Regions from separate parts of the Streptomyces sp. NBC_01384 genome, predicted to be linked through region 1. Evidence: riboswitches for the same ligand, from Rfam matches in the RefSeq annotation. Region 1 holds a riboswitch; the other holds the start of a gene.

Region 1 (12,064 bases):
GGTACGGGACCACGTTGTAGAGCTTGCCGGAGAAGTTGATCTTCATGCCGTGGGTCAGGTGCCCGCCGTGCGCGAGGTTCAGACCCATGATCGTGTCGCCCGGCTTGAGCAGCGCGAACATCGCGGCCGCGTTGGCCTGGGCACCCGAGTGCGGCTGCACGTTCGCGTGCTCGGCGCCGAAGAGCGCCTTGACGCGGTCGATGGCGATCTGCTCGACCACGTCGACGTGCTCGCAGCCGCCGTAGTAGCGGCGGCCCGGGTAGCCCTCGGCGTACTTGTTGGTCAGGACCGAGCCCTGGGCCTCCATGACCGCGACCGGAGCGAAGTTCTCCGAGGCGATCATCTCCAGGGTGGACTGCTGGCGGTGCAGCTCGGCGTCGACGGCGGCGGCGACGTCCGGGTCCAGCTCGTGCAGGGGCGTGTTCAGAAGCGACATCAGTCGGAAGTCCTTAAGAGCCGGAGAACTCAAGAGCCGGAGAACTCGGTGTACTCGTCCGCGGAGAGCAGGTCGGCCGGCTCCCCCGCGACGCGTACCTTGAACAGCCAGCCGCCCTCGAAGGGGGCGGAGTTCACCAGCGACGGGTCGTCCACCACGTCCTGGTTGGCCTCCACGACCTCGCCGGTGACCGGTGCGTACAGGTCGCTGACCGACTTGGTCGACTCCAGCTCGCCGCAGGTCTCGCCCGCGGTCACCGTGTCACCGACCTCCGGAAGCTGGGCGTAGACGACATCGCCGAGCGCGTTGGCCGCGAACTCGGTGATGCCGACCGTCGAGACGCCGTCCTCGGCGACCGACAGCCATTCGTGCTCCTTGCTGTAGCGCAGCTGCTGGGGGTTGCTCATGGCCTGAATTCTCCTGTACGCGAGGGAGTGCTGATGAACGGGATGAACGGGATGACGGGATGAACGGGTGGTCCTGGGATACCAGACAGTGCGCGGCGAGGTACGTCACGTCGACGCGCACGCCACCACCCTGGTGGGACTACTTCTGGCGCTTGTAGAACGGCAGCGCCACGACCTCGTACGGCTCGTGACTGCCCCGGATGTCCACGCCCACCCCAGCCGTGCCCGGCGCGGCGTGCGCGGCGTCGACGTACGCCATCGCGATCGGCTTGCCCAGCGTGGGGGAGGGCGCGCCGGAGGTGACCTCGCCGATCACCTTGCCGTCGGCGACGACCGCGTACCCGGCGCGCGGGACGCGGCGGCCCTCGGCGACGAGCCCGACGAGCACCCGCGGGGGGTTCTCCTCGGCGCGGGAGGCGGCCTCCTGGAGCGCGGTGCGCCCCACGAAGTCCCCCTCCTTCTCGAACTTCACGACCCGCCCGAGCCCCGCGTCGAAGGGCGTGAGCGAGGTGCTCAGCTCATGCCCGTACAGCGGCATGCCCGCCTCCAGGCGCAGCGTGTCGCGGCAGGAGAGGCCGCAGGGGACGAGACCGACGGGCGCGCCCGCCTCCGTCAGCGCCTGCCACAGCTTCTCGGCGTCGGACGGGGCCACGAACAGTTCGAAGCCGTCCTCGCCCGTGTAGCCCGTGCGCGCGATCAGCGCCGGGACGCCCGCGACCGTGCCCGGCAGGCCCGCGTAGTACTTCAGGCCGTCCAGGTCGGCGTCGGTGAGGGACTTGAGGATGCCGGGGGACTCGGGGCCCTGCACGGCGATCAGCGAGTACGCGTCACGGTCGTCGCGCACGACCGCGTCGAATCCGGCCGCGCGCCCGGTCAGCGCGTCCAGCACCACCTGGGCGTTGGAGGCGTTGGCGACGACCATGTAGTCGGTCTCGGCCAGCCGGTACACGATCAGGTCGTCGAGGATGCCGCCGTCCTCCTGGCAGATCATGGTGTAGCGGGCGCGGCCGACGCCGACGGAGGCGATGTTGCCGACCAGCGCGTAGTTCAGAAGGGCGGCCGCCTGCGGGCCGGTGACAGTGATCTCGCCCATGTGGGAGAGGTCGAAGAGACCGGCCCGGGTGCGGACGGCGAGGTGCTCGTCGCGCTCGGAGCCGTATCGCAGGGGCATGTCCCAGCCCGCGAAGTCGGTCATCGTCGCGCCGAGCGAGCGATGCAGGGCATCGAGCGCGGTGAGACGGGGGGTGTTACTGCTCATCGGTGAGGCTCCCAAGGCATGACGGCGAGGTCGTTCCTCCCCATCTGTCATCGGAACCTGAGAGGTTCATCACGACCCCGCGAACGGTGGTCCTGACTTGCACCTTGGGTGGGGCCACTGGTCAGCGGCCCGCTTTTCAGATGTGCCTCGCCCGCGCGGTAACGGGGCCTGAGAGATTCAAGGGAGGGACTTGCTCCTTCGGCGCCCCAGAGACGACGTACAGACGTACATCAGCACGTCATACGTCACTGGGAACTCTCCCGCGCGGATTCAAGCGGCCGGTATGCAGTTGGCGCGCACATCATCGCACGCGCCGTCCGATCACGGCAGTCCGCATCTGTAACCGGCCTGTGGCAGTCCGCGTACGGAAACGAGAGACACCGCGCATTACCTTCTCTTTACACTCGACGGGGATGGGACTCCACACCCCAGGGGGAGGACGATCACGGTGAACAGGACCACGGCGTACGCCACGACCTCGGCCATCGCGCTGTCCAAGCCGCCCGGCGCCCAGGGCCGGGCCCGGGCCCGGGAGGCGTGCGGACCGCTTCCGACGGCCGTCGTCCGCGACCTGAGGGAGCGCGCGGGACACAGCCCGCACGGTCTGTACTTCGCGGCGGCCGACGTCGTCGTGGTCACCGGGCTGCCCGGCAGCGGCAAGTCGACCCTGATGAGCCGGGCCGTCGCAGGCGCCCGCGTCGACTCCCAGGACACCCGCGACCGCTGGGACGGCCGGCTGGCCGGCTGGCTGCCGTACGCCGTGTACCGCCCCCTTGTCCGCCTCGCGCACTACGCGGGCCTGCGCCGCGCGCTGCGCTCCGGCGCCGGAGTCGTCGTGCACGACTGCGGTACGCAGGCCTGGGTGCGCCGCTGGCTGGCCCGCGAGGCCCTGCGCCGGGGCGGCGCCCTGCACCTGCTGCTGCTCGATGTCACGCCCGGCACCGCGCTGGAGGGCCAGCGCGAGCGCGGCCGGGGCGTCTCCCGGTACGCCTTCGCCCGTCACCGGGGTGCGGTCGCCCGGTTGCTGCGCTCCGTCGAGCGCGGCGACCTGCCGGAGGGCTGCGGCTCGGCGGTCCTCCTGGACCGGGACGCGGCGGACGTACTGCACCGGATCGACTTCGGCGGCTGAGGAGCGGCCGAGAAGTCGCATGAGCCCACTAACCTTTCCAGGCAGAACACCGGAACAGTGGCGAACAGTGGTTCACAGCAGGCGGTAGAACAGATGGATTTCCCCGATTTCCCCGACTTCACGGAATCTCCGGCTGCGGCGTATCCGCACCCTCACCCCCCTCACCCCCACGGCGGCTGGCCGGGCAACGAACTGGAGGAGGTGCTCTCCGCGTCCCTCGGAGTGCCCTCGGCCGGCGGCCGCATCGTCGAGGTCCTCGGCCGCAGCTTCGTCTGGGTGCCGCTGCCCAACGGCGGCGGACCGCACGCGGGACCCCTCGACCTGCCCACGCTGGAGATCGAGGGCCAGGCGTACGTGCCGGTCTTCAGCTCCGAGGAGCAGTTCCGCCGGGTGGTCGGCAGCCATCTGTCGTACACGATCGCGCCCGCCGTCGAGTTCGCCCGCGGGCTGCCCCCGCAGGTCGGCATCGCCCTCAACCCGGACGGGGTGGTCGGCGCGCCGCTGCCGCCCCCCGCGGTCGCCGAACTGTGCCGGGCCGGGCGCACCCCGTTGGACGGGTCCGCGAGTGGCGGCCGGGTGAAGCTCTTCGAGCCCGACTGGCAGGACGACCCGGTGGACTTCCTGGCCGCGGCCTCGGCCGAGTTCGCGGCGACGGGAGTCGTGCTGACCGCCCGCCGCTGCCTGGCCAGCATCGAGGGCGGCGACCCGGTGATGTTCATCGGCGTCGAACTCTCCCTGTGGGAGGGGGACCTCCGGGCACTCCCCATGGACGCGCTCGCCCGCGCACTCGGCCGCGTCGCGGTCAAGTGGCCGGTGAACCTGGTCCTTCTCGACGTGGCCCAGGACCCGGTGGGCGACTGGATGCGCGCCGAAGTGCGCCCCTTCTACCAGCACGGCCACTGAAGCGCCCCGAAAGGGGCGCGGGGCTGCGACCATGGTGCGGCTCCGCCACGTGGGGGCGAGCGACCACGACGGACCTGCCGCGTCCCGAAGACAGCGAGCCCCGAGCTCTCAACGGCTCCCCCGGCGGAGCGCGATCGCCGCTTAAGCTGGTTTCATGAGTCGGTCGGGGTTCGGCCGAGGCGTCGTCGAAGTGCTGGACTCACGTGTGCCACCGGCATCGTCGGTGGATTGCGTGAGTTCGTCGTGGTTCGTCGTGATGTCGTGATGTCGTCATGATTTCTTCGCGAAGGGGCGGTTGAGGGTGAGCGCGTCGGGCACGGCCGCGGCCGGGCAGGTCGAGCACATGCTGCGCCAGGTGACGCCCGGGCGTTACGACGCCTACGAGGCGCTCCTTCGCGCACTCGCGACCCCGTCGTCCGGCCAGGTGTGGATGCTGCTCTGGCACGGCCAGGGCGGCTCCCCGGACGCGCAGTACGGGAACATGGAGGTGGACGGCTTCGGTTACGCGCCGTGCGTCACCTCTGCCCAGGAGCTCTCGGCCAGCGGCTGGAACCGGTCGTACGAGGTGGTCGACGGCCTCGACGTGGCCCGCACCCTCTACCCCGACCACTTCGGACTCTGGCTGAATCCGCACGCCCCCGGCGGCGGGGTCGGCATCCCGTGGCTGGACCTGCGCAGAATCGCCGCGGGCCTGGAGCGTCAACCCGCGGGCCCGCTGCGGCTGTCCGAACCGGGCATCGAGATCCCGCAGTTCTACGCCCTGCTCACCCAGAACGCGCACCGCACGTCCGCCGTGCGCTCGTTGCGCCGCGCCTGGGTGCAGCCCGCGCTCGGGGCGCCGTACCTCGCCATCGGTCTCGACGTCTACGACACCTCGCCGCCCGCCGTCGACTCGGTGCGGGCGATGATGCAGCAGTCCATCGGCGCGGTTCCGGACGGGCTGCCCGTGTCGACCGTCGCGATGTCGGACGAGTACGACCCGGTGGCGATGTGGCTGCGGGCCAACTCCCGCCCGTTCTACGACCGTGAGGCGCACGCGGCCCCGGCCCAGGCGCCGATGGCGGGTGGGTACGGCTACCCCCAGCCTCGCTCATACTGAAGACCCACTCGTTCGGTCTCTTGTTCCCCATGTGCCCGACCGTGCTGACCTGCGCGCGAGGAAGCGTAAGGGCTTGATGTCCGCTTGTGGGGCGAAGAGCGGCGAAATGGTCTTCTGTGAGCCCTTTCACCCCAATTGCTCACCGTCCGACCCCCGTTACCCGCTGTTCGGATAACGGAATCCTCCTAACAGCATCACGGTTGCGCATACTTTCTCCGTCAGCTCTGGCACGTGATCGTGGAGTCGCTGAAGACTCCCGTGTCAGATGTGGGGTCATCGATCCCGTGAGCGAGACAGTCGTAGCTCAAGTCATAGATCAAGTCATAGATCAAGTCGTAGTTCAGTCGTAGTTCCAGAGCGCAGCGGTGCCGCATCATCTGCGGCAACTGCGCACGTCGTAGGCGAGGCAAGCCGTCAACCGCGGCATGCAGAGGCCGGTGACCACCGGCGAGAAGGGTCAGGGCACTGTGACCGCACCGATCGAGACCACCGGGGCGGCTGCCGAGGCGCAGCCGGAGGCAGTCCTCGCCGGAGCCAAACAGAGCCAGATCCAAGGTCGCTCCCTCGGGCAGATCGCCTGGATCCGCTTCAAACGGGACAAGGTGGCTGTCGCCGGCGGCGTCGTCGTCATCCTCCTCATCCTGATGGCGGTTCTGGCCAAGCCCATCGAGTCGATCTTCGGTCTGGACCCCAACGCGTTCCACCAGGACCTGATCGACCCGGCCCTGCTGTCCCCCAAGGGCGGCTGGGGCGGCATCAGCTGGGAGCACCCCCTCGGCGTCGACCCGCAGTTCGGGCGCGACGTCATGACCCGCATCATCGAGGGCTCCTGGGTCTCGCTGGTGGTCGCGGGCGGCGCCACGATGCTGTCGGTCGTGATCGGTGTCGTGGCAGGTGTCGTCGCCGGTTTCTACGGCGGCTGGGTCGACACGATCATCAGCCGGGCGATGGACACCTTCCTCGCCTTCCCGATCCTGCTCTTCGCGATCTCGATCTCCGCCTCATTGCAGGACGGTGCGTTCGGACTGTCCGGACTTCCGCTGCGGATCGCTGTACTCATCTTCGTGATCGGATTCTTCAACTGGCCGTACATGGCGCGTATCGTGCGCGCGCAGACGCTCAGCCTGCGTGAACGCGAGTTCGTGGAGGCCGCCCGCAGCCTGGGTGCTCGCGGGCCGTTCATCCTCTTCCGGGAGCTGCTGCCCAACCTCGTCGCGCCGATCCTGGTCTACGCGACGCTGCTGATCCCGACGAACATCCTCTTCGAGGCGGGCCTCAGCTTCCTCGGCGTGGGCATCGCCCCGCCCCAGGCCTCCTGGGGCGGCATGCTCACCAGCGCCGCCGGCCTCTACGAGACCGATCCGGTGTACATGATCGTGCCGGGCCTGGCCATCTTCATCACGGTCCTGGCATTCAACCTGCTGGGCGACGGGCTGCGTGACGCACTCGATCCCCGCAGCAAGTAACGCGCGGCAACAGTCAGTTCGTCCGCCGCAACCATCAATTGAGGGGGCTTTCCTCAGGTGAAAACCAAGAAAGTGACAGCCGCAGTCGCCACGGTCGTGGCGCTGTCGCTGGGTGCGTCCGCGTGCAACTCGGGCGGGAGCAGCAGCAAGGGGGGCTCCTCCGGCAAGGCGAACGCCGCGCTCACGTCCGTGGTGAACCCGAGCACCAAGAAGGGCGGCACCGTCTCCTACGAGATGTCCGACGTCCCTGACTCGCTCGACCCGGGCAACGACTACTACGGCTGGGTGCAGAACTTCTCCCGCCTCTACGCGCGTTCGCTCACCACGTTCAAGCCCGCCGCGGGCAAGGCCGGCCTCGAAGTGGTCCCGGACCTGGCCCAGGGCCTGGGTGTGCCCAGCGACGGCGCCAAGACCTGGACGTACAAGCTGCGCCCCGGCCTGAAGTTCGACGACGGCACCCCGATCACCTCGAAGGACGTCAAGTACGCCGTCGAACGCTCCAACTTCGCTCCCGAGGCGCTGTCCAACGGTCCGACGTACTTCAAGGCGCACCTCATCGGTGGCGACAAGTATCAGGGTCCCTACAAGGACAAGTCGAAGGACGGCCTCAAGTCCATCGAGACGCCGGACGACACGACGATCGTCTTCAAGCTGAAGGACCCCTTCGCGGACTTCGACTACCTGGCGACGTTCAACCAGACGGCGCCGGTGCCGCAGGCGAAGGACACGGGCGCCTCGTACGTCCAGCACATCGTGTCCTCGGGCCCGTACAAGTTCCAGTCGTACGAGGAGGGCAAGGGCGCGACCCTCGTCCGCAACCCCAACTGGGTCCAGTCGACCGACCCGGTCCGCAATCCCCTGCCCAACAAGATCACCATCCGGTTCAAGGTCAACCAGACCACCGTCGACAACAGTCTGATGGGGGACAACCTCACGGTTGACGCGGCCGGTACCGGTGTCGCCCCGGAGACCCAGCCGAAGGTCCTGACCAACTCCCAGTACAAGGGCCAGCTGGACAGCTCCTACGCCGGTGCGACCGAGTACATGGGTCTCAACCTGAACGTGAAGCCGTTCGACAACATCAACTGCCGCAAGGCCGTGCAGTGGGGTCTCGACAAGGCCTCGGTCCAGGCCGCGGCCGGCGGTGACCCGAAGGGTGACGTCGCCACCACGCTGCTGCCGCCGACGGTCAACGGCTACACCAAGTTCGACACGTACCCGACCGCGGGCAACAAGGGCGACATCGCCAAGGCCAAGGCGGCGCTGACGGCGTGTGGCAAGCCGAACGGCTTCACCACCAACCTGACGGCCCGCTCGGACCGCGCGTCGGAGATGGCCATGGCCACCGCCATCCAGGCCTCGATGAAGAAGATCGGCATCACGGTCAACATCAAGTCCTACCCGGCCGGTAAGTACTTCACGAACTTCGCGGGTGTCCCGAGCTACGTGCACGAGCACGACCTCGGCATGATCATGACCGCGTGGGGTGCCGACTGGCCGACCGGCTTCGGCTTCCTGGACCAGATCGTCAACGGCTCGGCCATCAAGCCGTCCGGCGGCAACAACGTCTCGGAGCTGAACGACCCGGCGATCAACAAGGCGCTGAACGACGCCATCGCCAACACCGACACCGCCGCGCGCACCAAGGCGTGGGGCGACATCGACAAGATGGTCCTGGACAACGCCTCCGTCGTCCCGCTGATCTACCGCAAGAACCTGCTGCTGCGGCCGACCTCCGCGACGAACGTCACGGTCACCCAGGCCTACCTCGGCATGTACGACTACCTGCTGATGAGCTCCTCCAAGTAGCAGTGGGCCCGTTGGGCCGAAGAGACTGAAAGGCAGGTGAAGGCGCCGGTGTGCCGCCGGCCGGGCAACCCCCGGCCGGCGGGCACCGATGCCGGACAGCTGTGGCTGCGTACATCATCCGACGCGTGTTTGGCGCTGTGGTGCTGCTGCTGATCGTCAGCGCCGTCACCTTTGCGATTTTCTTCCTCGTCCCCCGGCTCGCCGGGCAGTCGATGGACCAACTGGCCGCCCAGTACGTGGGCAAGGACGCCAACAAGGCGTCCATCGAGGCGGTGAAACAGAACCTCGGGTTCGACAAACCGCTCTACGAGCAGTACTGGCACTTCATCAAGCAGATCTTCGTGGGCGCGGACTACAAGTTCGGCCCCGACGCCTCGCACTGCTCCGCGCCGTGCTTCGGCTACTCCTTCAAGTCGCACATCGAGGTGTGGCCGCAGATCACCGAGCGCATCCCGGTGACCTTCTCGCTCGCCATCGGTGCGGCGGTCATCTGGGTCACCACCGGTGTGGCGACGGGCGTCCTGTCGGCGCTCAAGCGGGGCTCCTTCCTCGACCGCTTCTTCATGGGTGTCGCCCTCGCCGGCGTCTCCCTCCCGATCTTCTTCACCGGCCTGCTGGCGCTGGGCGTCTTCACGGTCCAGTGGCCGATCTGGGGCAACGGCATCAACTACGTGAACTTCACCGACAATCCGGCGGAGTGGGCGTGGAACCTGCTGATCCCGTGGTGCTCTCTCGCGTTCCTCTACTCGGCGCTCTATGCCCGGCTCACCCGGGCCGGGATGCTGGAGACCATGAGCGAGGACTACATCCGGACCGCCCGGGCGAAGGGCCTGCCCGAGTCCAAGGTGGTCGTCAAGCACGGTCTGCGGGCCGCGCTGACGCCGATCGTCACCATCTTCGGCATGGACTTCGGCCTGCTCATCGGCGGCGCCGTCATCACGGAGAACGTCTTCTCCTTCCAGGGCCTCGGCTTCTACGCCGTCAAGGGCGTCTCGGACAACGACCTGCCGATCGTCCTGGGCGTGACCCTGGTCGCCGCCTTCTTCATCGTCGTCTGCAATCTGCTGGTGGACCTGGTGTACGCCGCCATCGATCCCCGGGTGAGGCTCTCATGACTGAACTCAGCAAGACCGGAGCCGCAGTTGGTGAGCCCGTGGCGACCCCGCCGGCCGACACCGAGGGGGCCTTCCTCTCGGTACGCGACCTGCGCATCCACTTCGACACCGACGACGGCCTGGTGAAGTCCGTGGACGGCGTCAGCTTCGATGTGAAGCCCGGCAAGACCCTCGGCATCGTGGGCGAGTCCGGCTCCGGCAAGTCGGTCACCTCGCTCGGCATCATGGGCCTGCATCACACCGCCAAGGCGAAGATCTCCGGCGAGGTGTGGCTGGACGGCGAGGAGCTCATCGGCGCCGACCCCGACCATGTACGGCGGCTGCGCGGCAAGAAGATGGCGATGATCTTCCAGGATCCGCTGTCGGCCATGCACCCGTACTACACGGTGGGCGCCCAGATCATCGAGGCCTACCGCATCCACCACAAGGTCACCAAGAAGGTGGCACGGACCCGCGCGATCGAGATGCTCGACCGGGTCGGCATCCCCGAGCCGGGTAAGCGCGTCGACAACTACTCGCACGAGTTCTCCGGCGGTATGCGCCAGCGTGCGATGATCGCGATGGCACTGGTCAACAACCCCGAACTGCTCATCGCCGACGAGCCGACCACAGCCCTGGACGTCACCGTCCAGGCGCAGATCCTCGACCTGATCCGGGATCTGCAGAAGGAGTTCGGCTCCGCGGTCATCATGATCACCCACGACCTGGGCGTGGTCGCCGAGATGGCCGACGACATCCTGGTGATGTACGGCGGCCGCTGCGTCGAGCGCGGTACGGCCGAGAAGGTGTTCTACGAGCCCCGGCACCCCTACACCTGGGGTCTGCTCGGCTCGATGCCGCGCCTGGACCGTGCGCAGACCGAACGCCTCATCCCGGTCAAGGGCTCCCCGCCCTCGCTGATCAACGTCCCGTCCGGCTGCGCCTTCAACCCGCGCTGCCCGTACGCGGACCTGCCCAAGGACAACCTCACCCGCACGGTTCGCCCCGAGCTGACCGAGGTGGGTAGCGCGCACTGGGCCGCCTGCCACATGACGCAGGAGCAGCGCGAGAAGATCTGGATCGAAGAGATTGCGCCCAAGCTGTGAGTGAGAACGCAGAGGACAAAGCAGTGACCATCCCTGCACAGAGCGGTGGCGCGACCCTCACCAAGGACCCCGCCCCCGGCGAGATCCTGCTCAAGGTGACCGGGCTGCAGAAGCACTTCCCGATCCGGAAGGGCCTGCTGGGGCGCCAGGTTGGCGCCGTGCGCGCCGTCGACGGCATCGACTTCGAGGTGCGCGCGGGGGAGACCCTGGGTGTGGTGGGCGAGTCCGGCTGTGGCAAGTCCACGATGGGCCGGCTGGTCACGCGGCTGCTCGAACCGACCGGTGGCAAGGTCGAGTTCCAGGGCAAGGACATCACGCACCTCAGCACCGGGGGCATGCGCCCGCTGCGCCGCGATGTGCAGATGATCTTCCAAGACCCGTTCTCGTCGCTGAACCCGCGCCACACGATCGGCACGATCGTCAGTGCTCCCTTCAAGCTGCAGGGCGTCAAGCCCGAGGGCGGCATCAAGAAGGAAGTGCAGCGGATGCTTGAGGTCGTCGGCCTCAACCCCGAGCACTACAACCGCTATCCGCACGAGTTCTCCGGCGGTCAGCGCCAGCGCATCGGCATCGCCCGTGCGCTCGCGCTCAACCCGAAGCTGGTCGTCGCGGACGAGCCGGTGTCGGCGCTCGACGTGTCGATCCAGGCGCAGGTCGTCAACCTCCTCGACGACCTGCAGCAGGAGCTCGGCCTGACGTACGTGATCATCGCGCACGACCTGTCGGTCGTCCGGCACGTCTCGGACCGGATCGCGGTGATGTACCTCGGCAAGATCGTGGAACTCGCCGACCGCGACTCGCTCTACACCGCGCCGATGCACCCGTACACCAAGGCGCTGATGTCCGCGGTGCCGATCCCGGACCCGGCGCGGCGCAACACCAAGAGCGAGCGCATCCTCCTCAGGGGCGACGTACCCTCGCCGATCTCGCCGCCGAGCGGCTGCCGCTTCCACACGCGGTGCTGGAAGGCGACGCAGATCTGCAAGACGACCGAGCCGCCGCTCCTGGAGCTGAAGCCCGGCCAGCAGGTCGCCTGCCACCACCCGGAGAACGCGGAGGACCAGGCTCCGCAGGACGTGGTCCTGCTCTCCGCCGCCAAGGAGGCCATCGAGCTGGTACCGGAAGCGGTCCGGGCGGAGGGCGCATCCGCGGAGGAGGGGGCTGCGGCTGAGGAGACTCCCGCGGCTGAGGAGGCTTTGGAGGTTGCTGAGACCCCCGAGACGTCCAAGACCCCCAAGGCCCAGGAGCCGGTGACGGCGACGGACACGCCCGCCGCAACCGCTTCGACCACGGAACCGGAGGAAGCGGCCGAGGCCGCCGACGAGCCTGAGACGGCGGACGAGACCGCCGCGGACGA
Region 2 (12,064 bases), 5.3 Mb from region 1:
GCGACCGCTCGGTGGCCGCAGCCGACACCATGCTCACCCCCGACGGCTGGGCCTTCTCGCACTTCTTCGAAGGCCCCTACCTCGCGGCCACCGAGCGCGCCCTGCGCCAGGCCGAGAACATGAAACAGCCCTACCAGCCACGCCTGCTGTCCGTGCCCGAGCTCTACATGCTCACCCTCTGGCTGCACGGTGACTGCACCGCGGACGGCGCCGCCGGACAGCTGGCCGCCACCGACCTCCTGGTGCCGCTGGCGCCCGCCCCGCCCGGTATCGCCGCGCACCGCCCGCACCGCGTCGCCGAACTCCTTCCGGTGCTCACCCACCGCCTCACACCCGGACCCCTGCTCAGCTCGCCCGCATAGGCAGGAGCCCACACACCGGCGCGTTCCACCGTGCCCCGCCGCCACGCCCCGCCGCCGTTCTTCCCGCCGCGGGGCACGGTGCTGTCACGGTGCCGTTCAGCCTCCGAGCCGGGCCGCTCGTTCGGGACCGGCAGCGCTCGTACGAGGGGAAACGCGCCCTCGGCTCCCATCGGACTAGCCCCATCCGACCACCGCGAACCCCCCGAAGGGACCGTGCAGTTGGAGTGAACCGTCCGCGCGGGTGATGCGTCTCCAACCTGTGAGGAGCGCTGCTGCGAAATCCCTGCGGATTGACGCCCGGAGGGCAACACTGGGTTCCAAACACACACCGACGGGGGGCGGCGATGAGCACTTCGAGCCGCGGGACAGACACCACAGCCATCACTCATCTCTCAACCCAGCGAAAGATCCCATCCATGTGCCAGCACCAGCCACCGTGTCCGACAGCCGAATCAGCCGACCGGGAGTCCGCCCGTCTCGTGGCTCACCACCCGGAGCAGGGATGGAGCCTGCTGTGCAACGGCGTTCTGCTCTTCGAGGACACCGGTGAGCTCCTGCCGGACGGCCAGATCATCGCCCCGCACCGCCCCCTGGGCAGCGAGCACGTGATGACGGCCGCCTGAGCAGCACGCACACGAAGGGCGACTGCCCGGACATAACGAGGGGCCGGCCGGAGACACACTCTCCGAACCGGCCCCGACGCATATCAAGGGATGATTACTCTTCGTAAGCGTCCAGCGGCGGGCAGGAGCAGACCAGGTTCCGGTCGCCGTACGCCTGGTCGATGCGGCGCACCGGCGGCCAGTACTTGTCCGCGGCCGAGACCCCGGCCGGGAACACGGCCTCCTCACGGGTGTACGCGTGCTCCCACTCCCCGCCGAGCGCGGCGGCGGTGTGCGGCGCGTTGCGCAGCGGGTTGTCGTCGGCCGCCCAGGCGCCCGAGCCGACCTTGTCGATCTCCGCACGGATCGCGATCATCGCCTCGCAGAACCGGTCGAGTTCGACCAGGTCCTCGGACTCGGTCGGCTCGATCATCAGAGTGCCGGCCACCGGGAAGGACATCGTGGGCGCGTGGAAGCCGTAGTCGATGAGCCGCTTGGCGATGTCGTCGACGCTGACGCCGGTCGCCTTGGTCAGCGGACGTAGATCGATGATGCACTCGTGGGCGACGAGCCCGCCGGGACCGGTGTAGAGCACCGGGTAGTGCGGCTCCAGGCGCTTGGCGATGTAGTTGGCGGACAGCACCGCCACCTGCGTGGCCCGCTTGAGGCCCTCGCCACCCATGAGACGGACGTACGCCCAGGAGATGGGCAGGATGCCCGCCGAACCCCAGGGAGCGGCCGAGATCGGTCCGACGCCGGTCTCGGGACCGGCGGCGGGCTGCAGCGGGTGGTTCGGCAGGTACGGCGCCAGGTGCGCGCGTACGCCGACCGGGCCGACGCCCGGACCGCCGCCGCCGTGCGGGATGCAGAACGTCTTGTGCAGGTTCAGGTGCGAGACGTCACCGCCGAAGTGGCCCGGCTTGGCGAGGCCCACCAGCGCGTTGAGGTTGGCGCCGTCGACGTACACCTGCCCGCCGGCCTCGTGCACCTGCGCGCAGATGTCGGCGACGTGCTCCTCGAACACACCGTGCGTCGAGGGGTACGTGATCATCAGCACCGCCAGCTCGTCGCGGTACTGCTCGATCTTGGCGCGCAGGTCCTCGACGTCGATCTCGCCGTCCTCGGCGGTCTTCACGACGACGACCTTCATGCCGGCCATCACGGCGCTCGCGGCATTCGTGCCGTGCGCGGAGGACGGGATCAGGCAGACGGTGCGCTGCTCGTCGCCGTTGGCACGGTGGTAGCCGCGTACGGCGAGCAGCCCCGCCAGCTCGCCCTGGGAGCCCGCGTTCGGCTGGAGGGACACCTTGTCGTACCCGGTGACCTCGGCGAGCCGCTCCTCCAGCTCCTGGATGAGGGTGAGATAGCCCTGCGCCTGCTCGGCGGGCACGAAGGGGTGCAGCTGGCCGAACTCGGGCCAGGTGACCGGCTCCATCTCGGTGGTCGCGTTGAGCTTCATCGTGCAGGAGCCCAGCGGGATCATGCCGCGGTCGAGCGCGTAGTCACGGTCGGACAGCCTGCGCAGATAGCGCAGCATCGCGGTCTCGGAGCGGTACTGGTGGAAGACCGGGTGCGTGAGGTAGTCGTCGGTGCGCAGCAGCGCGGCCGGCAGCGTGTCCTCGGCGGTGGCGTCCAGGGCCTCGATGTCACCGTCGACGCCGAACGCGGTCCAGACGGTGCCCACCTGCCCCCGGGCAGTGGTCTCGTCGCAGGCTATCGACACGTGGTCGGCGTCGACGAGGTGGAGGTTGACGCCCCCGTTGCGCGCGCCCGCCACGATCTCGGCGGCCCGGCCCGACACCCGCACGGTCAGCGTGTCGAAGTAGGCGCCGTGGACGACCTCGACCCCGCCGGCCGTCAGGCCCGCGGCGAGGATCGTGGCGTACCGGTGCGTACGCCGCGCGATGGTCTTCAGGCCCTCAGGACCGTGGTAGACGGCGTACATGCCGGCCATCACGGCGAGCAGCACCTGCGCCGTGCAGATGTTGCTGGTCGCCTTCTCGCGGCGGATGTGCTGCTCCCGCGTCTGCAGGGCGAGCCGGTACGCCTTGTGTCCGTCCGCGTCGACGGAGACGCCCACGAGGCGACCGGGCAGACTGCGTGCGAACGACTCGCGCACCGCCATGTATCCGGCGTGCGGACCGCCGAAGCCCATCGGCACGCCGAAGCGCTGGGTCGTACCGACGGCGATGTCGGCGCCGAGTTCACCCGGCGAGGTGAGCAACGTGAGGGCGAGCAGGTCGGCGGCGACGGTGACGACCGCGCCGAGCTCGTGCGCCTGCTCGATGACGGGCTTCAGGTCGCGTACGGCACCGGAGGCGCCCGGGTACTGGATCAGCACGCCGTTGATCTCGCGCCCGGCGATCCCGGCCGGGATGCCCTCGCTCAGGTCGGCGACGACGACCTCGACGCCGGTCGGCTCGGCGCGGGTCTCGATGACGGCGATGGTCTGCGGCAGGGCGTCCGCGTCGACCAGGAAGAGGCCCTTCTTGTTCTTGCCCATGCGCCGGGACAGCGCCATCGCCTCGGCGGCCGCGGTGCCCTCGTCCAGCAGCGAGGCGCCGGAGGTGGGCAGCCCGGTCAGCTCGGCGACGACGGTCTGGAAGTTGAGCAGCGCTTCGAGCCGCCCCTGGGAGATCTCCGGCTGGTACGGCGTGTACGCGGTGTACCAGGCCGGGTTCTCCATGACGTTGCGCAGGATCACCGGCGGCGTGAACGTGCCGTAGTAGCCGAGGCCGATCATCGGGTCGAGCACCTGGTTGCGGTCCGCGAGGGAGCGCAGCTCGGCCAGTACCTCGGCCTCGGTGCGCGCGCCCGGCAGCTCCAGCGCCTCGGCGTTCTTTATGACGTCCGGCACCGCGGCGGCCGTCAGCTCGTCGAGCGAGCCGTACCCGACCTGCGCGAGCATCTTGGCCCGTGCCTCGGAGTCGGGCCCGATGTGGCGCTGCTCGAAGGGGATTCCCTGTTCGAGCTCTGAAAGCGGAATGCGATGGGCGGTCATTGCGGAGGCCTCCTGGTCTGACACGACCTTCGAGGGGCACCCCGGCACGGGTACCCCGACGGCCTCCCCCTCTGTCATCTCAACCTGAGAGCTTCACCGGCCCGCCCGCGTGCTGACGACCCGGCTTTCACCGTCGGTGAGGGCGGAGGCCTTCGACACCCGCCCTGCTTTCCAGAGTGACCTCGTCCGTGCGGTACGTGAGCCTGAGAGATTCCGGGGAGGATTTGCTCCTTCGGCGCCTCCGATGGTGTCTGGAGGACTCTCCCGCACGGGGTCAGCAGCCGCGTGCCAGCCTACCAGCGAGGACAACGCACGAGCTTTCGAGTGGCCACCTTCCCGAATGTGCTCTTTTGTAGTGCTTACGGATGAGTTGCTAGCGAATGGAGGGCCCGTGCAGACCGACATCGATCCGCGCAACCTGATCGGCCGCAAGGCGCTCGACCGCAATGGCGCCAAGATCGGCACAGTCGACGAGGTCTACCTCGACGACGCGACCGGCGTCCCCGAGTGGGCGGCCATACGTACGGGCCTGTTCAGCAGGGACGCCTTCGTGCCCCTGGAGCCCAGCGAACTCGTCGAGGGCACCCTGTGCGTCCCCTTCGACCGCGCGCTGATCAAGGACGCCCCCGACTTCGGCGTAGGCCGCCACCTCTCCCCCGAACAGGAACTCCAGCTCTACCACCACTACGGCCTGGACGTGGCGCCCCCTCCCCCGCCCCCGGACAGAGACTTCGGTCACTTGGCGGGCACGGACGAGGGTTGACGGAACACCTCGGGCCCACTTGCGCGCCCCGTCAGGGGTGCGGGGAACTGCGCGATCAGCCACGGTCGACCCTCAGCACCGAACCGACCTCACCCCCACGGCGATCGCAATCGGCACCCACCACCAACGGCAACGGATCCGCCAACTCCAACGCCAAGTCATCGGTACGGAACGTCCGCACACGCCCCGGCTCGGAGTAAGGCGTCTCGAACCGCACGGTCACCCTCCCCAGCCCGCTCCCCTGCACCCACCCATGCCCGTACTCGGAGTGCCGCACGTCATGCCCGGCGGGCCACCGCCGCTCGGCGGGCGGCACCTGCTCGGCAACGGGGTCCTCCGCCGCCTCCGCATCCGGACGCTCCAGCACCGCCGCCTCCCCCGCAGCGGCCTCTGCCTGGGCCTGGGCAAAGAGGTCCTCCTGCGTGTAGTCGGCAAGCCCGGAAACACCGACCCCCAGCAGCCGTACACCCCCGGTCGTGTCCACCGCCTCCAGAAGCCGCGCGGCAGCCTCCCGCACGACAGCAGGGTCGTCCGTGGGCCCCCGCAGCGTCTCGGACCGCGTCAGCGTCGAGAAGTCGTACCTCCGCACCTTCAGCACGATGGTCCGCCCCGACAGCCCGGCGCCCCGCAACCGCCGCACACACCGGTCGGCGAGCCGCTGCACCTCCAGGCCGACCCGCACGCGGTCGTGGATGTCCACGTCGTAGGTGTCCTCGACCGACACGGACTTCGTCTCCCGCTCGGCCACCACCGGGCGCTCGTCGTGCGCCAGCGCCATCGCGTACAGCGCGTGCCCGTGGGCCTTACCCAGCAGCCGTACGAGCTCGTCCTCGCCCGCCTCGGCGATCTCGTCGACCGTGGTGATCCCGGCGCGGCGCAGATGGTCGCCGGTCGCGGGCCCGACGCCCGGCAGTATCCGCACCGACATCGGTCCCAGCAGCGCGCGCTCGGTCCCCGGCTCTATCAGCACCAGCCCGTCGGGCTTGGCCTGCTCCGAGGCGATCTTGGCGAGCATCTTGGAGGCGGCGAGCCCCACTGACCCCGTGAGCCCCGTAGCGGCACGGATGTCCGCGCGCAGCTTCCCCCCGGCCAGCCGCGCCGAGCTCTCGTCCCAGGCCGTGCCACCCGCCTCCAGGTCCACGAAGGCCTCGTCCAGGCTCAGCGGCTCCACCAACGGCGACAGCGCCCGCAGCAGCCCCATCACCTGCTCGCTGATCTCCCGGTAGACCGTGAAGCGCGGCACGAGATACGCGGCGTTCGGTGCCAGCCGGCGCGCCTGGGCCATGGGCATCGCCGAGTGCACCCCGAAGACCCGGGCCTCGTACGAGGCGGTGGCGACGACTCCGCGCGGTCCGAGCCCGCCCACGACGACGGCCTTCCCGCGCAGGCTCGGCTTGGCTGCCTGCTCCGCCGAGGCGAAGAAGGCATCCATGTCGAGATGCAGGATCGTGGGCGCGGTTCTCACATCTCCGATGCTGCCCTACGCCACTGACAATGCCCCGGCACGGCCCGCGCCGGTAGCGCCGAAGCATGCCGCCGTACGGTGCTCAACCCGCGCCCGTACGCTCCGGGTCGCTCTCCTACGGTCTCCTACGGCCTGCGGGCCTCAGACGGCCCGATTGCGCCGTCGCGCCAGCTCGTCCGCCGGATTGGGTCCGACGAGCGTCTCGCCCGTGTCCACGCGCTCCCCGTGCAACTGCGACAGTGCGCTCTCGACGTCCCGCCACACCACACCCACGGCGATCCCGAAGACGCCCTGACCGCCCTGCAACAGGGCGTGCACCTCGTCGGGCGAGGAGCACTCGTAGACGGTCGCGCCGTCGCTCATCAGCGTCATCCGCTCCAGGTCCCGGAAGCCGCGCTCCCTGAGATGCTGGACCGTGGTGCGGATGTTCTGCAGGGACACTCCCGTGTCGAGGAACCGCTTCACGATCTTCAGGACGACGACGTCCCGGAAGCTGTAGAGCCGCTGGGTCCCCGACCCGTGGGCGGGCCGCACACTCGGTTCGACCAGTCCGGTCCTGGCCCAGTAGTCGAGCTGCCGGTAGGTGATGCCCGCGGCGGCACACGCCGTGGGACCGCGGTAGCCGATCTCCTCGGCGGCCGCCCCTCCCTCACCGAGCTCACCCCGCACCGCTGTCGGCCGCGGCGGAACGTGATCGGCCGCGCTGCCGTGAAGCGGGTACGGGCCGCTCTCCCCCAGACTGCGTCCGGGGGCACCCCCAGCCGTACCGTCGCCGCTGCTTCTCACGCCGACCTCCGTCCTTGACCTGCCTTCTCGACGGTAGGCAGTCACCAGGGGCGCGTCAACGATCGCCACACTCGGCACGCCGAGTGATAATCACCCTAGGAGTGGTTTCCCGTGTCCCACCGGGGGGAAAGGCTAGCCGAATGCTCTCGGAGCGGGCCGCAGCGCGCCACACTGGCCACGGGGCAAATGCGGCCCGGAGCCCGCCCATCCATTGGCTCGTTCACGGAGTGGGAGGTCGCACCCGCTCCCACGGGCCGGGCGGCCGACCGCCCATCGGCGGGCGATCGCTCCCGCTCCGGACCGCCCTGACCGGTCCCCTCACCGGCTGACTGGTCTCACCACCGGCTGACCGGTCACTGGCTGACCGGACCCATCACTGGCTATTGGTCCCGAAGTCCTCGGGCGAGATCTGGTCGAGGAACTCGCGGAACTTCTCCACCTCGTCCTCCTGCTCGTCCGGGATCGCGATGCCGGCGTCGTCGAGCACCCCGTCGCTGCCGTAGATCGGCGTTCCGGTGCGCAGCGCCAGCGCTATGGCGTCGGACGGGCGGGCACTGACCTCGACCCCGCTGGCGAACACCAGCTCCGCGTAGAAGACACCCTCACGCAGGTCCGTGATGCGCACTTCGGTGAGCTCCTGGCCGACGGCCTCCAGCACGTCCTTGAACAGGTCGTGGGTCAGCGGTCGCGCGGGGGCCATGCCCTGCTGGGCGAAGGCGATCGCCGTCGCCTCCCCCGGTCCGATCCAGATGGGGAGGTAACGATCGCCTCCCACTTCACGCAGAAGCACGATCGGTTGGTTGGAGGGCATTTCCACCCGGACACCTACGACATCGAGCTCGTTCACACAGTAACCCTAGGCCGTGCCCGGGACGTTTGGGTAGTCGGGCACAGAACGGGTGGCCGATCCGGACTCCCCGTCGGGCGCTCCGGGTCAGGGCAGCCGCACGCCGAGCGCGGTCTGCACCAGGGCCGCGTGCAGTTTCACCGTGAGCCCCGCCAGCTCCTTCGTGCGGGCCTCCGCGTGCGCCCTGGTCTGCGGATTGCGATGGCGCCTGAGCGGGGCCACCACCTGGTCCACCAGGCCCGCGTCACGGTCGGCCGCGGCCTTCATCGCTCGCAGATGGCGCGGCTCGATCCCGAACCGCCCCAGCTCGACGACGAGCGCGGCGACGGTCACCGCCTCGGCGTCGTACGCCCCGTCCGGCAGCGGGGCGATCAGCCCGTACGACTCCCACTCCTGAAGCTCCTGCTCGCCGATCTCGGCGGCGGCCAGCAGTTCCGCACGGCCCACCCGGGCCGCTGTGGGCGCCTCGGGCTCCCCGAAGAGGTCACCGAACGACTCCCCGTCGCCGGAGTCGCGCTGCCGCCCCGCAGACGGCAGCCGCACCGGCTCACCGCGCTCCAGGGCGTCCAGGTACTCCCGGATCACCTTCAGCGGCAGATAGTGATCCCGCTGCATCCTCAGGACGTGGCCGAGGCGCTCGACGTCGGCCGCGCTGAACTTGCGATACCCCGAGGGGGTCCGCTGCGGCTCGACCAGCCCCTCCGACTCCAGGAACCGGATCTTGGAGATCGTGACTTCGGGGAACTCCTCACGCAGCGCGTTCAGCACCGCGCCGATGCTCATCAGCCCACTGTCCGCTGCGGCGGTACCGCTGCCGGCACCGCCGCTCGGTGATCGAAGCATGGACCTTCCTGGGGGTCCCCCCGGACGGAGTCTGGGGGAGGGTCAGATACCCCGCTGGCTCGCGTAGAAGACCAGCCGGTACTTACCGATCTGCACCTCGTCGCCGTTCGAGAGCGGGACCGAGTCGATCCGCTCCCGGTTGACGTAGGTGCCGTTCAGGCTGCCCACGTCGGCGACCGTGAACGAGCCGTCCGCGGCGCGACGGAACTCCACATGGCGACGCGACACGGTCACGTCGTCCAGGAAGATGTCGCTCTGCGGATGACGCCCGGCCGTGGTCAGCTCGCCGTCCAACAGGAAGCGGCTGCCCGAGTTCGGACCGCGGCGCACCACCAGGAGCGCCGAGCCGAGCGGCAGCGCGTCGACGGCCGCCTGCGCCTCCGGAGAGAGTGTCGGCATCTGCGTCTGTCCGGTGATCTCGGCATCGTAGGCCTCGATGCCCGAAATGGAGATCGTGGACGTCGTCTCGGCGGCACGCTCCGGGACCGCTCCGGGCCGCAGCGGCGCGCCGCAGTTGGAGCAGAAGCGGCTGTTCTCCGCGTTGCGGTTACCGCACCTCGTACACACCAGGGCCGACATGGACGGATCCTCCTGCCGCGGCTGCCCCCCAGGGGCATGGGACGCGTACGGGTCGGAGGCAAACCCTCCACCCGCACTTGAGGTTGACGGTTCCCCGAAACCTATGCGTCCGGACTGGGCAGGGTCAACAGACGGCGCGCCCTGACCACCGGAAATGTCACCGACCTGGTCCCGGAACAGCGGGCGCTCGCCGCTCTGGCCTTCAGCGTCTCCATGGCGCGGTGCACGGTGTCGGGCAGTCGCGTTGTCGCTGCCCTCTCCTCGTGCGCTCTTGCCGAACAACTTCGCAAACAACTTCACGGGCGATTCCCCTTGACCGAAACAGACCCGCCCGTGGGGCAGGACGAACCCTGATTGAACACACCGGTCGACCCGGACATCCTCACAACGTCCGTATCCACCAGACAGTTTCCACCACGCACCACCCATTCGGTGCGCCGACCCCCCGCAACCTCATGCCCTCGCCGCGCGACCCCCATGCACCCCCGGCTCACTGGGAGGACGACCGAGCGTAGTCAGGCCGCTTCGCAGCTCGCAAGGCGTCCACCACGATCTTCGTCACAGGCTCCACCGTGACGGTGGCCTGCTCCTTCTCAAGAGTCTGCACCACGCCTCCGGGGATGTTGAGCGCCGGCTCGAGGTCCTGCGGTTTGCCGATGACCTTGAAACGAAAGGGCTGGGTGATCTTGTTCCCATCGACGCTCACGCCCTTGCCGGAGTCCGACAGATAGGTGCTGGCGACGACCCGTACACCGTTCACCTGAATCGCCTCCGCGCCGGCCGCGCGCAGCTCCTGGATCGCGTCAAGCAGCATGTCCGCCTTGACCGTCCCTTTTGCGTCGTTGATCGTCAGCGTGATGCCGGGTCCCTGCGCCGCCACCGTGCCCGCCAGAATGCCGAGTTGCTTCTCCTTCTCGACCGTCTGCTTGCGGGCTTCCTCGGCCTGGTTGGAGCTGTTCTCCAGCTCGGTGCGCTGATCTTCGAGGCCCTGCTTCTCGTCTTCTAGACGCTGCGTACGGTTGTCGAGTTCATCGAGGATGCGTACGAGATCTTCTTGACGTGCGCCGCGCAGGGCGCTGCCGCTGTCGCTGTTGGAGGCGACCTGGACAGCCAGGCCGAAGCCGAGGCCGAACAGCAACAGGGCGACAATGAGTTGCGCGCGCGTCACCCTCGGCGGCCACAGCCCTTTCACCAGCCGCTGACGGCCGGTCAGCGACGACTCGCCCTTCTCTTCGCTCTGTTGCGTCCCGGAACTCTCGGGAGCCTTGGCCGGGACCTCTTCGGGGAGTTCCCTGCGCAGCCGGTTCTCGGGTGTCTCGCCTTCGTTGCTCATCGGCCTCACGCCCGGAACACGTGCCGGCGGATCGCCGCGGCATTGGAGAAGATGCGGATGCCGAGGACGACGACGACACCGGTGGAGAGCTGCGCGCCCACACCCAATTTGTCGCCCAGGAAGACGATCAGCGCGGCGACGACCACGTTCGACAGGAACGAGACCACGAAGACCTTGTCGTCGAAGATGCCGTCGAGCATCGCGCGCAGGCCTCCGAAGACGGCGTCGAGCGCCGCCACGACGGCGATCGGGAGGTAAGGCTCGACAACCGCCGGAACCTCGGGCCGGACCAACAATCCAGCCACGACTCCCACGACGAGGCCCAGTACGGCGATCACGATGTGCCCTTCTCTGTGCTCGGCTGTGCTGTACGTACGATCACACTCGGTGCGGCGGACAACCGGACGTCTTTTTCGACGGAAATGGCGGTCCGGATGCCGTAGTTCTCCTGCAGGGCGTGCAGATACAGCCCATCGGCACTGTTCTGGAACCTGGTGCTGAGCCGTTCGCCGTCCCCCACCGCCAGCACCGTGTAGGGCGGCACCAGCGGCTTGTTGTCGACCAGTATCGCGTCACCCGCGGCCCGGATCGCCGAGAGGGCCGTCAGCCGCTGCCCGTTGATCGAGACGGCTTCCGCACCGGACTCCCAGAGCCCATTGATGACCCGCTGCATGTCACGGTCGCGGACGCGCCCGGTGTCGGAGAACCCACTGGTCTCGCGGGGGTTGCCGTCGCCGCCCTGGGTGGCTTCCTTGGCGTCGTTCACGACGAGTTTGACGCCCGGCCCGCGCACGGCGACGGCGCCCGACAGGATGCCCACCAGGTCAGCCTGGTCGCCGCCCCCCTGTTTCTTCAACGCCTCGTTCTGCCGGGCGCTCACATCGGCACGCAGGGTGTCGACACCACTCTCGAGCTTGTCCGCGGACGCGGTCTCGCGCTCGACGCGGTCGATCAGCTCCTGGCGCTCCTTGGCGACCACCGGGGCCGCGATCCGCGCGTTCGCCGCCCCCACGGTCACCACCAGGGCCGCGAGGACGAGACCGGCTGCCAGACCGAGCTTCGCCCGCACTGTTTTCGGCATACCGCCGGCGCCCTCGGCCTTCTTACGGGCGGCCGCCTCGGCGTATCCGTCGTCGAGGCTGTGGTCCATGACGTTGGTGAGCAGCGACATGGAGGCGTCCGGGCGCGAGGGGCGCGGAGGTGTGCTCCGAACGGGGGGCTGCTGCGGCATGACGCACATCGTCGCACGTCGCGGGCACTACCTCCGAATGGCCCCACCGGCGTGCCGGACAGGCCCCCTTAGGGGCACTTGTCCGGCACGCGCGCGTGGCTAACGCCCGGCGCTCTCCACGACGGCCGCCCACTCGTCGAGCAGGGCCTCCGCGGAGGCGTCGTCCGGGCCCTCGGCCCACAGATGCGTCACCGCCTCGGCCGGGTCGGGCAGCACCATCACCCACCGCCCGTCGGTCTCCACGACCCGTAC

What was found. Region 1 has a riboswitch for glycine ahead of gcvT (glycine cleavage system aminomethyltransferase GcvT). Riboswitches for the same ligand answer to the same signal wherever they lie in the genome.
Region 2: linked by a shared signal. The riboswitch ahead of gcvP (aminomethyl-transferring glycine dehydrogenase) and the one ahead of gcvT (glycine cleavage system aminomethyltransferase GcvT) in region 1 are both predicted to bind glycine.

What each region holds. Positions count from the first base shown of each region.
Region 1 covers NZ_CP109559.1:6,705,748-6,717,811, forward strand. Annotated here, with positions in the region: gene glyA (serine hydroxymethyltransferase) at 1-436, opposite strand, end outside; gene gcvH (glycine cleavage system protein GcvH) at 466-843, opposite strand; gene gcvT (glycine cleavage system aminomethyltransferase GcvT) at 983-2,101, opposite strand; glycine riboswitch at 2,248-2,374, opposite strand; gene OG747_RS30820 (AAA family ATPase) at 2,544-3,230, shown strand; gene OG747_RS30825 (enhanced serine sensitivity protein SseB) at 3,324-4,133, shown strand; gene OG747_RS30830 (enhanced serine sensitivity protein SseB C-terminal domain-containing protein) at 4,435-5,232, shown strand; gene OG747_RS30835 (ABC transporter permease) at 5,700-6,698, shown strand; gene OG747_RS30840 (ABC transporter substrate-binding protein) at 6,771-8,507, shown strand; gene OG747_RS30845 (ABC transporter permease) at 8,609-9,622, shown strand; gene OG747_RS30850 (ABC transporter ATP-binding protein) at 9,619-10,707, shown strand; gene OG747_RS30855 (ABC transporter ATP-binding protein) at 10,731-12,064, shown strand, end outside.
Region 2 covers NZ_CP109559.1:1,403,151-1,415,214, forward strand. Annotated here, with positions in the region: gene OG747_RS06225 (hypothetical protein) at 1-362, shown strand, start outside; gene OG747_RS06230 (DUF5999 family protein) at 779-985, shown strand; gene gcvP (aminomethyl-transferring glycine dehydrogenase) at 1,080-3,965, opposite strand; glycine riboswitch at 4,147-4,242, opposite strand; gene OG747_RS06240 (PRC-barrel domain-containing protein) at 4,357-4,728, shown strand; gene OG747_RS06245 (DNA polymerase IV) at 4,784-6,193, opposite strand; gene OG747_RS06250 (MerR family transcriptional regulator) at 6,335-6,979, opposite strand; gene OG747_RS06255 (bifunctional nuclease family protein) at 7,353-7,826, opposite strand; gene OG747_RS06260 (MerR family transcriptional regulator) at 7,914-8,669, opposite strand; gene OG747_RS06265 (FHA domain-containing protein) at 8,712-9,677, opposite strand; gene OG747_RS06270 (DUF881 domain-containing protein) at 9,739-10,581, opposite strand; gene OG747_RS06275 (small basic family protein) at 10,587-10,919, opposite strand; gene OG747_RS06280 (DUF881 domain-containing protein) at 10,916-11,812, opposite strand; gene OG747_RS06285 (sugar phosphate nucleotidyltransferase) at 11,912-12,064, opposite strand, start outside.